Linked DNA regions of Xanthocytophaga agilis. The protein of the gene in region 1 binds, or shares a complex with, the protein of each later gene. Links are inferred from orthologs where the notes say so. Each region holds a gene or a part of one and is shown in the gene's direction. Other genes may lie near its edges.

Region 1 (8,144 bases):
AATATTACCGTAATCTTTTAATCAGAGGATTACTGCTTGGAGGATCACTTATACTGACGACTTACCTGATTGTAAATACGGCAGAATTCTTCGGTCGTTTTAATCCGATAATGCGAGCAGGGTTACTATTTACATTTTTAGGAATAACAGGGTATGTATTATATCAGTACATCATTGATCCTGTGCTAAAACTCAACAATATGAGTAAACCAATATCCAATGAAGAAGCCGCTCGTCAGATTGGCAAATATTTCACCAACATTGATGATAAGTTACTCAATACCATTCAGCTTCAAAGTTTAAGTACTTCTCAAAACCAATTATTACTGGCAAGCATTGATCAGCGGACGCAACAACTTAGCGTTATTCCATTTACTGATGCAGTTGATCTTAGCCAGAACCGCAGATATTTACGTTATATAGCCCCTCCTGCCCTCATCATATTACTTATTCTTGCTCGGTTTCCCAAGTTCTTTACAGATAGCTCTCAACGAATCGTCAACTTTCGAAAAGTATATTTGCCAGAAGCCCCATTCTTATTTGAGTTAAAGAATAAAAATCTGGATGTTTTCAAAAATGAGGATCTAACTGTTACTCTTCATCTGGAAGGAAATTCATTGCCAGAAACAGTTTACTTATATACGAATGGGCGTAAACAAAAGATGAATGCAATTGATGCCAGAAACTTCTCATTTACGTTCAGTAAAATACAGAAGGCTTTTGATTTTCATTTTGAGGCAGCAGACTTTCAATCTAACGGATACGAAGTTCATTTAATCCCTCGTCCAAGCCTTGAGATATTTTCGGCAAGATTAAAATACCCTGCCTACCTAAAGCGCACAGACGAAACATTAAATAATGTAGGCAATTTATTAGTGCCAGAAGGTACTCAGATACAATGGGAATTCAAATCAGCAGATACAGATAGTTTGCTTGTTACCTTTGGCAATGAATCTAATCCAACGATTGCCGAGCAACCATCAAAAGAGACATTTTTATTCTCTACTAAAGCAAGCAAATCGGAAAATTATCAGGTTAAACTTAAAAATCGTTTTGGGTCTAACAAAGAAGATATCAATTATTTCCTGGATGTGATTCCAGATCAGTATCCTAAAATTACATTAGAGAGCTTTAAAGATACGACTCTCTTCAATTATCTTGTATTTGGAGGAAATATCGCGGATGATTATGGTTTCTCCAAACTTGCTATTGTGTATAGCGTTATTCCTACAGATGAAGAAAACAGATCACAACACACAGGAACTATCCCATTAAATCTTCAAGCCAATCAAACTATTCAGAACTACTATCACCAATGGTCATTGGAAAAGCTACAATTAGCTCCAGGAGACAAAATCCAGTACTATGTACAAGTATGGGATAACGATGGCGTAAATGGTCCTAAAGCAGCAAAATCACAGGTATTTACCTTCTCTATTCCAACTGATAAACAACTGGAAGATAATCAGGAGCAACTATCTAAACAAACCAGTTCGAAAATCAGTAGTGCATTAACAAAAGCATCCAAATTAAAGAAAGAGATAAATACATTAGAAGACAGGTTAAAGACGAAGAAACAACTGGACTTCCAGGATAAAAAACAAATTGAAGAAGTACTAAAGAAAAGACAAGAGTTAAATGCTGAATTAGAGAAACTGCAGGAACAAATGAAAAGTCTGAATCAGCAGCAAAACCGCTTCTCGGAAACGAATCCCCAATTAATGGAAAAAATGGATCAGTTACAGAAGCTAATGGATAACCTTTTAGATGAGGAAACCAAAAAGCTTTATGAAGAATTAGAAAAGCTACTGGAAACAAATAAAAACAATTTCAATCTGCTAGATAAACTCAGCCAGAAGGAAAATACATTGGAGAAAGAAATTGAAAGAGCACTGGAGATGTTTAAACAACTGCAGTTCGAGCAAAAAATGGACAAGCAGATAAATGACTTAAAAGAGTTAGCTCAAGAACAACAGAAACTGGCGGAAAAGACTGAAGATACAAAAAACAATAACTCTAATGACCCTCAACAAAAAGAGTTAGAAAAAAAACAACAAGACCTCAATGAGAAGTTTGAAGAACAAAAACAAAATCTCGAAGAGTTAAAAGAAATGGATAAAGAGCTTGAGCAGCCTACAGGCCTTGAACAAATGGATCAGGAGGGACAGAAGGAGAAAGATATATCAGAAAAACAAAAACAAAGTTTAGACCAGCTTCAGAATAATCAAAATAAGAAAGCCTCCCAAAATCAAAAAGATGCTGCGCAGAAAATGGAGCAGATGGCAAAAGAGATGGAACAAATGCAGGGAGGTATGGAGATGGAGCAAAATCAAGAAAATCTGGATGACCTGAGAGACATTTTGGAAAATCTGATCACATTGTCATTTGACCAAGAAAAACTTATGAAAGATTTTAGAAATGTAAATCTTTCAGACCCCAGATTTCCAAAATTAGCCCAAGAACAGTTGAAATTGAAAGATGATGCAAGAATTATAGAAGATAGTCTGTATTCGTTGGCGAAACGAGTTTTTCAGCTCGAATCCTTTGTAACACGTGAAGTGACTGAAATGAAACAACACATGGATGAAAGTACAAGAGGTATAAAAGAAAGGCGTCTGAGCCTTGCCACTGGCCAGCAACAACTTGCTATGACATCTATGAATAACTTGGCATTGATGTTAAATGATGCGTTGAAACAAATGCAGGAACAAATGAAAAATGCGAAGGCAGGAAAAGGCAAACCAAAGCCTAATAAAAAGCCCCAGCCTGGCATGAGTGAATTACAGCAACAATTAAATAAGCAAATACAAGATCTAAAACAAAGTGGAAAGTCAGGCAGACAACTTTCCGAAGAATTAGCAAAAATGGCAGCTCAACAGGAGATGATCCGGAAGGCATTACAACAAATGGAGAAGAGCCGAAATGAAAAAGGAGAAAAACCAGGAGGTATGGATGAATTGTTAAAGAAGATGGAAGAAACAGAAAAAGATCTGGTAAATAAAAATTTATCGCAAGATATGCTCAAAAGGAATCAGGATATTGTAACACGTTTGTTAGAAGCCGAGAAATCACAGCGAGAAAGAGATGAGGATGAGCAACGAAAAGCCGAGCAAGCAAAGGATGCAAAGCCTTCTGTTCCTCCGGCTTTTGAGCAATACATCAAGAATAAAGAAAAACAAATTGAGTTACTAAAAACCATCCCTCCTGCCCTATCGCCTTATTATAGAAAAGAAGTAGATGAGTATTTTAAAAAGCTCGGTGGTTCAACAAAATAAAAGAAGAGCTCTCATTCGAATGAGAGCTCTTCTTTTATACCTTTTAATATAGCTTGCCAATTTTGGTTACACTTACCCATTGAAAAGTATATACTTATCGTAGGTATAGAATCTTATAGACCATCTTCTTTGAATAGATAACCTATAAGATTAAAATCTATCCTTCTATTAAAACTTTTGATTCAGAATTTACGTACGTATATATAAAAAATGGCCTAACACATTTGGAGATGAAAGCTCAGCCTCATAAATTTGATACTGTATCAGGACTATCTTCTTTCATGGAATCTATTACTATTCAGATACCTTCGATGGTAGAAAACATTCGTATCATTGAAAGTTTTATTGACAATGCCAAGGAAATCTATAAACTCGATGACGATATCTATGGAAACATTCTCATTGCTGTTACAGAAACTGTCAATAATGCTATAAAGCATGGCAACAATGAAGACCCAACAAAGAACGTATCCTTACAGATGCATCTGGAAGAAAACTCCGTTCGTTTTATTGTAGAAGACCAAGGGCCAGGATTCGACCACAATCATCTCCCTGATCCAACCGCACCTGAAAGCCTTGAGAAGATTGGAGGCAGAGGTATCTTTTTGATTCGTCATTTATCTGATGAAGTCCATTTCAGGAATGAAGGCAGAGAGGTTGAGCTTATTTTCTATTTCAATTGATAAAACATACTTTTTATCAAAAAAGCCTCTATCAAGAGGCTTTTTTCTTTCACACCCTTTTAATCTGCTCCCTCTTTTCTATGTATCTTTGTCTTATAATTAATAGTGTATTATGGCTTCTATTTCTTATTTTACTGAAGATACGACATTTCAAGTTGCTCAAAAAAGAATGTTGTCAACTTGGATTAAACAAACCATCCATGCTGAAGGCTATCAGCTTGAACTCTTAAACTTTATATTTTGTTCCGACAATTACCTGCTATCTATCAACAAGCAATATCTGGATCATGACTACTTCACTGATATTATTACCTTTGAACAATCTGAAGATCCATCGACAATTGAAGGAGACATTTTCATAAGTATTGATAGAGTTAAAGAAAACGCAGGTACATTTAACACTGCATTTTCACAGGAACTATTTCGAGTAATGATACACGGTGTTCTCCATCTTTGTGGATATACCGACCACACATCCGAAGAGAAAGAACAAATGAGAAACAAAGAATCCTATTACTTAGACATTCTTTCAAAAAAACATTCCACGTGAAACATTCGATTTATTTCACAACATTTCACATTAATGTTTCACGTGGAATGTTTTCACAAAACACAGTAGTTTAACAAAAGCACACAAAAAAAAGGACAATCAAAAATCGTTATCAAAAGATATGTTTCCTAAATATGATATAATAGTAGTTGGAGCAGGGCACGCAGGTTGCGAAGCAGCAGCAGCAGCGGCAAATATGGGTTCGAAAGTATTGCTCGTAACAATGAACATGCATACAATTGCACAGATGTCATGTAATCCAGCAATGGGAGGAGTGGCTAAAGGACAAATAGTAAGAGAAGTAGATGCATTGGGTGGAATGTCGGGAATTATCACAGACAAAAGCATGATACAATTCAGAATGCTTAATCGATCGAAAGGAGCTGCAATGTGGAGCCCAAGAGCACAGAATGATAGAATGCGCTTTGCGGAAGAATGGCGTCTTGCATTAGAACAAATACCCAATGTAGATTTTTGGCAAGAAATGGTAAGTGGCCTCCTAGTAAAAAATGGGGTAGTATGTGGAGTAAGAACATCAATGGGGTTAGAAATAGAATCCAAAGCAGTAGTGTTGACCAATGGAACTTTTCTAAATGGTAAAATACATATTGGAGAGAAAAACTTTGGAGGTGGACGAACTGCCGAAAAAGCAGCAACAGGAATAACAGAACAATTAATTGAGTTAGGATTCGAAGCAGGAAGAATGAAAACAGGAACACCTCCTCGAGTAGATGGAAGAAGCCTGAACTATAAGCTAATGGAAGAGCAGCCAGGAGACGAAAATCCAAGTAAATTTTCCTATACGAATACACAACCTCTGTCAAAACAACGTAGCTGCTGGATGACATATACCAATGAAGAGGTACATGAGATACTTCGAACAGGATTTGATAAGTCACCAATGTTTACAGGGAGAATTAAAGGATTGGGACCTCGCTACTGCCCATCTGTGGAAGACAAGATAAATAGATTTGCAGATAAAGATCGTCACCAAATCTTTGTAGAACCAGAAGGTTGGAACACAGTGGAAGTATATGTCAATGGCTTTTCAACTTCACTTCCAGAAGAGGTACAATATAAAGCGCTATTAAAGATTCCAGGATTTGAAAATGTACGAATGTTTCGGCCAGGGTATGCAATAGAATATGACTACTTCCCTCCTACTCAACTGGAGTTATCAATGGAGACTAAACTCATTAAGAACCTTTTCTTTGCAGGTCAAATAAATGGAACAACCGGATATGAAGAAGCTGCCTGCCAGGGGTTGATGGCGGGTATCAATGCACACAATAAAATAAATGACAAAGCTCCATTTATTCTAAAAAGATCAGAAGCCTATATAGGTGTGCTAATTGATGATCTTGTCAATAAAGGTACAGACGAACCGTACAGAATGTTTACCTCACGGGCAGAATATAGAATTTTATTGAGACAAGACAATGCAGATCTCCGTTTAACAGAAACAGGCTTTAATCTAGGGCTGGCATCTGAAGAACGTCTGGAAAGAATGAAATACAAAAGATCTGAGTCAGCTAGGCTGTTAAATGATCTCAAATTTAAAAAATTTGCGCCAGAAGAAATAAATGGAGCTTTGGAAAACCTTGGAACAGCCATTATTCGAGAAAAGAGCTCTTTATATAATCTGCTGAAACGACCAGAAATTACAATTGACAGATTAAAGTCACTGGACAAAGATCTCGCAATATATCTTGATCAGTATGACACAGAGATGCAGGAACAAGCAGAGATTGCAGTCAAATATGAAAGCTATATTGACAAAGAGCAAAAAGTGGCAGATAAGCTATCAGAGTTAGAGAATTATAAGATAAATGAAAACTTTGACTATGATCGTGTACAGGCCATTTCAAAAGAAGGTAGAGAAAAATTAAAAAAGATACGACCAATGACGCTAGGCCAAGCCTCCCGAATCAGTGGAGTCTCTCCCTCAGATGTATCTATATTAATGGTGTATATGGGCAGATAAAATATAGCTCAGAAAACAGGCGGAGTAAACACCGCCTGTTTTTTTATGTTAGAATCTCTTTCCACAAACAATAATATGATCTACGATCACTAAATATGCTTATTATAGATATGCATTAAACAGAAAATAGAGTTGGCTGAGTCAGAACAGGTAAATTCTATCTGGCAAAATATAGGACATGTTGGTATCAGGAGAAGCATAGAACAGAAAAATCGATCTTTGAAATCGGCTTAAAGTACCTATTCCATTCTCAAAAAAGACCAAACTTATCATGTAGCTTACCCAAAATCTATCCAATAATACCTCTACCAACTGTGCCAAAAATAGAAGATAGATTACCTAGGAAATCGACATAAGTCTATCATCCTTTATTCAACTACTCCCCCACCCTACTATATTCAACCTTATACGCTCTTCTGTCCTATACATTTTTTAATTCTAAGAGCTTTAAGAAAAAGCCACTTATTAAAATAGAAAGGCACAGGTCTGAGCATTTGCAGAAGTGTCTGTCCAATACTTCGCTATATACTTGTTAGGAGATAGAGCTTTTCTTTCCTATAAATCCAAGCCATCCCTCCTAAAATGAACACTCATCATTATCTCTAAAGAAATCCATTTCACTCCCCTCTCCTTTCGCATACTTTTTCTCTATGTCCTCCAGGAAGAACTCCTATCTTTTATTCTCCTAGAAGGATCACAATTACACTATCTTCCAGTCTTCCTAATAGGAACTTGATACCCAAGCCTTAGCGTGGCAGACTAATGCGTGACATACGTGACAAGACCGACAGCCTTTTCGAGTGGCGATAATTATTTCTCACAGAAACCAAAGATGGCTCTATTTGTCACAAGGTTCTTTCAGAAGGACACTAAATGAAAGAACAATGATCCTTTCAGGAAGATAGAAAGAAAGCGTATGCAGGAGGAAAAAAGAAAATGGGTTCCTTTCTTTAAAAAGATATACTTCTAAATGAAGAATTTCCTGGGGTCTCCGTTAAATTACAATATTAAACAGACGCCTTTTGCACAACATTCAAGTGGATATCTTCAAGCAAATACTCTCCTCTCCATCAACATATCCCATTTCCCAAAAAAGCAGAATAAAATAAGTCGTACGTTCCGGAACAACTACATAAAGTTTCCTAATTTACAGAAGAGCAAGTAATAGAATGTTCAGCAAGTGCGCCATCATATATCTAAGGATGTACAATCCTGCAGTAGATATTGTCAATTTAGGCACGGTACAGAAAATCATTTGTGCCTTTTGCCGGAATAATGTCAAAAGGCTTCATATTCCATTTGTATAAAATCCATATCAAACACACATTCTTATTTTTTAAGCCTTCTATTTACTAACTTTAGAGCCATAAACATAAGAATCTCAACACTATCTCCATGTCTGAAAATTTGAAAGGTTGCCCAGTATGCAACGCATTGGTATTTAAACATTTTATAGCTTGCAAAGATTATACAGTTAGTAAACAAGAGTTTCAGATTTTAAGGTGTGAAAGTTGTGGTTTTAAGTTCACAAACCCTCGTCCTGCAGCCCATGAAATTGGAGCATTTTATCAGTCAGAAGACTATATATCACACAGCAATACAAATAAGGGGTTAATTAATAAGGTCTATCAGCTAGTCAGAAATTATACGCT
Region 2 (5,565 bases), 330 kb from region 1 along the record:
GTTGTGAGTCTTTTCAGACTTGCACAAATTTTCTTTTATACAAGTTTACTAAGATTTTGATTTTTGATGAAGCGAATTTCTTCATTTGAATCTGTTATTGGCAATGCCTACGGTATTCCGGTGCATCTATTTGCCAATGAACAGGTAAAAGTTGAAAACTCAGCCATTGAAGAATTGCTGGGCTTTCTTGAATTACAGCAGACCCTTGAACAGATACAACAAGCTGATCCCGATTTTTTTGGGACGACAGATATTGGCATTGGCCGGGTGGCTATTACACCTGATTTCCATAAAGGATCTGGCATACCTATCGGAACAACAATTACTACAAAAGGGTTTATTCTGCCTCAGGCTATCGGCAAGGATATTAATTGTGGCATGCGGTTATATATAACGGATCTGTCAGAAGAGCAGGTTCGTTCTAAGCTGAAAGAGATGACAAAGCGAATCCGTCATGTATACTTTCAGGGAGGTCGCGAGTTGCCGATTACACCCCGCCAGAAGAAAGCCTTGCTTCAATATGGTTTACAGGGCTTATGGGAAACCAGTCATGAAACTGTAGGCAAGGGATTGTGGCGTCAGTACAACGCACTACAACAAGAGGCTGATCTGCAACGGATAATCGATCGGGGTTCTTTACAGGCTGGTGGTATTTTCAATGGCCTGGAGAATTATACAAGTATTGATTATACATCCTATGATGCACAATTAGGATCTATTGGGGGCGGCAATCACTTTGTAGAAGTACAACGTGTGGCTGATATTACAGATGGTGCCATTGCCTATGAATGGGGGCTGAAGAAGGATGCTGTTGTGGTAATGATCCATACCGGTTCTGTTAGCATTGGGTATCCTACAGCGATGGCTTTTAAAGATTATCTTACAGATCTGTATCCAACAGGATTGCGAAAACCTGATAACGGAATTTTGCCCTTACCTATATCTGAGAAGTATGCAGGTTTTGTGGAGAACTTCTTTATGGGTTTATACAACGCAGCCAACTTTGCTTTTGCCAATCGGTTGTTTCTGGGACTGATGATGCAGAAAGTGTTTTCAGAGTTTTTTGGTGATACAGATTTTCGTTTGCTGTATGATTCAGGCCATAACATGGTATGGCAACAGAAAACAGTTGGCGAAGAATGGTTCCTGCATCGCAAAGGCGCTTGTCCGGCACGAGGTGCAGAACAGCTACAAAATACACCCTTTGCGTGGACAGGAGAACCTGCACTGATTCCGGGATCTATGGGAACCTCGTCATTTATTCTGGCGGGATGTGGCAATGCGCAAAGTAATTTCAGTGCCAGTCATGGTGCAGGGCGTAGTCTGTCACGTGGTGAGTCCATGAAATACGATGAGGCTGCCTTTTCAAAGTTTCTGGAAGAATTCCATATCATCACGCCTATTGATCCGGAGAGTACAGAAATCAGATCCAGGCGGGATATAATCCAGAAATGGCACGATGAACTGAAAAAAGAAGCCCCTTTTGCATTTAAGCCTGTGCGTCCGGTTATTGACACACAACTGGAAGCTGGTATAGTTCGCCAAGTTGCTGAAACAAAGCCAATTTTTACTGTGAAAGGATAATTTCTGCTCAACTCGTTGTAGGAGGCAATCGTCAGTCATCTCTACAACGGTATAAATTGATCAGAAGTCTGATATTTCTGAGGTGTGATCAATATTCAGATAATTTGGAAAAATGACTGGAGTTCCATTCAAACAGAAATTTGAACTAAACTCCAGTCAAATAAAAAAATGAACACTATTCGAATATTTCCTGGATGTAACCTGTATTCAGTTCAAAACAGGAAGTGATCGGAATTCTAGTCAAAAGCGATCTTGATCAGTTGGGAGTTGGATAATGACAGACCTGATCTATTTTTATAAATTGTGGCACATCGTGGAAGGTTATAAAGAGAAAAGCCTTTTTGTTTCCAAACAAAAAGGCTTCTCATACTTAGCTATAAACGTATTTATTAACAAGCTGCTACTGATTCTTCTTTGAATGACTTACGAGGTTTCAGATTTAATGTCTGGAACAACATTTTATCCGCATCTACTTCCGGATTTGGAGTTGTCAGCAGTTTATCTCCGGCAAAGATAGAGTTGGCCCCTGCCAGGAAACAAAGTGCCTGCTCTTCTGTATTCATACGTACACGGCCTGCTGATAAACGAACCATTGCCCGTGGCATTATAATACGTGCAGTAGCAATCATCCGTACCATTTCCCAAACAGAAACGCGCTCCTGGTCTTCCAGTGGAGTACCTTCTACAGGAACCAATGCATTTACAGGAACAGACTCAGGATGTTCGGGAAGGGTTGACAATACATGTAACATACCTATACGGTCGTTTTCTGTCTCTCCTAATCCAATAATACCACCAGCACATACAGAAATACCTGATTTACGCACATGTTCAATAGTTTCCAGACGATCATCGTAATTACGGGTAGTGATGATTTCGTTATAAAACTCCTCACTCGTATCCAGGTTATGGTTATAGGCATATAAACCTGCATCTTTCAGTTTTATTGCCTGTTCATGTGTCAGCATACCTAATGTACAGCATACTTCCATACCCATCTGGTTGACACCTTTGACCATATCCAGTACTTTGTCAAAGTCTTTGTTGTCACGTACTTCCCGCCAAGCAGCTCCCATACAAAAACGAGTACTACCATTGTCTTTGGCTCGCTGGGCTGTTTCCAGCACTTCCTCTACCTCTAGCAATCTATGCACTTTTACATTGGTCTGATAGCGTGCTGCTTGTGGACAATAGGCACAGTCTTCCGGACAACCACCTGTTTTCACTGAAAGCAAAGTACAAACTTGCACTTCTTGTGGGTCGTGGTGCTGACGATGTACAGTGCCTGCACGATAAATCAAATCTAATATAGGGGAGTTGAAAATTTCAGCGATTTCTTCGCGGGTCCAGTCGTTACGAATCATAATTAATTAAGTTCTGGGTTCTTGGTTTGAAGTTTAACGTTGGCAAGTCATCCCTTATTCAGAAAGAACGCAAGACGTATATTCTCTTAACGAGGCAAAATTACGATAAAAGTACAACAAAAAATCTACCCTTGACAAGGTTTCTGTGTTTTGGATGGAAACGACAGAATCGCAAATAGAGTTTCCTACAAGTTATTGATGATTAAATATACTTTCTGATAGGTCTATACCTTAGGATGGGAAGCCAACAGACTAAGAGGTTGTCTAAACTTATTTTTAAAGGCTGAAAAGTCATCTTTTAGGCTGCACCTTTGCCTGTTTTTCGGCCCATAGTCTCTGACTATGCCCCTCAAAATAGTCTTGGTTCGCTCTAAAATCTGCTCTTTTCGCCTCTTTAAAAATAAGTTAGACAACCTCTATATAAACAATTAAAGTCAATATCTCATACTTATACAATTCTTGTCTACTTTCTAAGAAAAGCTGTGAGAGTCTGATTTATACATTTTCTAAAAATAAATAACCTTACATATTTCGAGTAGCAGATAGCTATAGTTTAATTAAAATAAATGCAATTTCTGTTCTATTCTGTTGAAAACTATCTGTGCTTGTTAATGAGATGATTTTGGTCTGTAATTGTTTTAGTCCACTTTTTAATCATGGAAAAAGTATATTTATTTTTTATGTTCTCACGGGCGATAACTGGAAGATAGTTCATTCTTTTTGTTAACCAAGAAGAATAATTTGCCTCAGGAAGAAAAAATATGCATTTTGCCTGAATAAAAAGCGCATATCTGCATCAAATCTTACGTGAGGTATATATCTTATTATTTTCATATCTGCTTTTTTTTAATTACCTCGCTGTAAATCAGTTGAATAAAATAAAATTATTACATGCGCGTAACATACACATCATATTGCACGTATTGAGTACGAGTAAGCGAATTTATGAGAATTAATAGTTTAGATAAAGAAGACCTGACCATTTTGGTAGTAGATGGAGAGTTAGACGCGAGTTCTTCCATTTTGCTGGATGAATCAATTGAATCGGTGGTTGCGCAGGGAAAGAAGAAAATACTAATTGACGGACGATCCTTGAATTATATTTCTTCTGCGGGGTTAGGTGTTTTTATGTCACATGTACAGGAATTTGAAGAAAAAGGAATACAAATGATTCTTTTCGGCCTGAACGAGAAAGTTCTACGGGTATTTCAGATACTAGGCCTGGACCAGCTCCTTTCCATTACAGCTTCAGAGAACGAAGCCATACAATTGTTAAATGCAAGTTTGTAATATTGAATGACAAAATATTTACTAGTTACAAAGTCTGCATAGGATATAAAATCAATATGTAAGTGAGATGAATTACCACTATCAGTTTTCGTGTGACCGGAGGAATCTGAAATCAGTGCGGGATTTTGTAGCATCTGTACTGCGTGATGAGAATTTTTCTGAAAATGAGATTCCTGCAGTTGTATTGGCTGTAGATGAAATCTGTGCTAATCTGATTGTTCATTCCCATCAATCAGATCCTAATGATGTGATCGAAATTTGGTTAAAAGTTACTCTTGAAACCGTAATTTGTGAGATTATTGATCAGGACAGTATGTTCTATGATTTTTCAGCCCATAAAAATCCCGATATTCACCAGATTGTACGGGAAGGAAAAAATGGAGGAGTTGGATTAATGCTTGTTAAGTGTCTGGTTGATAAAGTAGAAGTAGAACGTCATGGTACACAAAGTATATGGCGTTTGACTAAAGAGTCTCCACGCCCTGTATTTAATTCATAATCAGGATATACTATTTGTTTTTTGCTGATCCAGAGTTATTGCTCTGGATTTTTATTTTCTGGTTTGTATGTGTGATTACCAGATATATGTTTGGTAAATAAAAAACACAGAAAACTTACAACTATCTCTTTATTTTCTGAGGGACAGACTATTTACTTTAAAAAATCGTTAAAATTGCGTTCTGTTTTTACGAAACTTTACGTATGCGAATTTTTCACCGAATAATGCTTGTGGTGGCCCTGCTTTTGTACTGGGGATGTAAGACCAACAAATCGGCCACTCAAAACACTACTACTAATCCAAACGACCCTGTTATCGCCTACCTTGGCCAGTCGCCAGTGTATCGCTCAGAGTTTTTATATGTATATGATAAAAATGGTGGTATTGCAGATACTACCAATCAGGTAAAAAGCATTGCAGAATACCTGGATCTGTATCTTAACTTCAGGCTAAAGGTACAGGAGGCTGAGAGCATGGGACTGGATACACTGGGTTCGTTTAAACAAGAGCTTTCCGGATACCGTGAACAACTGGGAGAGCCTTATCTGGTTGACAGCAGTGTAACCCGTACGCTAATACGGGAAGCTTATGAGCACATGAAAGAGGAGATCAGAGCTTCACATATTCTTCTTTCTGTTTCTCCTGAAGCGCCTCCTGAAGACACGGCAAAAATATATAACCAGATTCTGGACATCAGGCAAAAGGCACTCAATGGTCAGGATTTTAATGAACTGGCACGGCAAAACTCCCAAGATCCTTCTGTGCAAACCAATGGAGGTGACCTGGGATACTTTACTGCTTTGCAGATGGTATATCCTTTTGAGAAAG

What was found. Proteins that work in one complex are often made in the same cells at the same time.
Region 2: the proteins of QNI22_RS18195 (region 1) and QNI22_RS19575 are in contact, whole or in part, in a solved structure (PDB 6M36), measured with the Bacillus subtilis proteins. The link is inferred for Xanthocytophaga agilis from one-to-one orthologs.

What each region holds. Positions count from the first base shown.
Region 1 is NZ_JASJOU010000006.1:21,345-29,488, forward strand. Bases 2,542-5,257 are described here. They hold QNI22_RS18195 (ATP-binding protein), read left to right. Parts: upstream 2,542-3,556; coding sequence 3,557-3,958; downstream 3,959-5,257. Other genes in these bases: QNI22_RS18190 (DUF4175 family protein), read left to right, coding at 2,542-3,275; ybeY (rRNA maturation RNase YbeY), read left to right, coding at 4,071-4,508; mnmG (tRNA uridine-5-carboxymethylaminomethyl(34) synthesis enzyme MnmG), read left to right, coding at 4,630-5,257. In the rest of the region: more of QNI22_RS18190, read left to right, coding at 1-2,541; more of mnmG, read left to right, coding at 5,258-6,492; QNI22_RS18210 (class I SAM-dependent methyltransferase), read left to right, coding at 7,888-8,144. UniProt on the Bacillus subtilis protein: Negative regulator of sigma-B activity. Phosphorylates and inactivates its specific antagonist protein, RsbV. Upon phosphorylation of RsbV, RsbW is released and binds to sigma-B, thereby blocking its ability to form an RNA polymerase holoenzyme (E-sigma-B).
Region 2 is NZ_JASJOU010000006.1:347,487-353,051, forward strand. What follows is about bases 2,714-5,565. They hold QNI22_RS19575 (STAS domain-containing protein), read left to right. Parts: upstream 2,714-3,893; coding sequence 3,894-4,238; downstream 4,239-5,565. Other genes in these bases: bioB (biotin synthase BioB), read right to left, coding at 2,714-2,948; QNI22_RS19580 (ATP-binding protein), read left to right, coding at 4,306-4,737; QNI22_RS19585 (peptidylprolyl isomerase), read left to right, coding at 4,941-5,565. In the rest of the region: QNI22_RS19565 (RtcB family protein), read left to right, coding at 67-1,584; more of bioB, read right to left, coding at 1,974-2,713. UniProt on the Bacillus subtilis protein: Positive regulator of sigma-B activity. Non-phosphorylated RsbV binds to RsbW, preventing its association with sigma-B. When phosphorylated, releases RsbW, which is then free to complex with and inactivate sigma-B.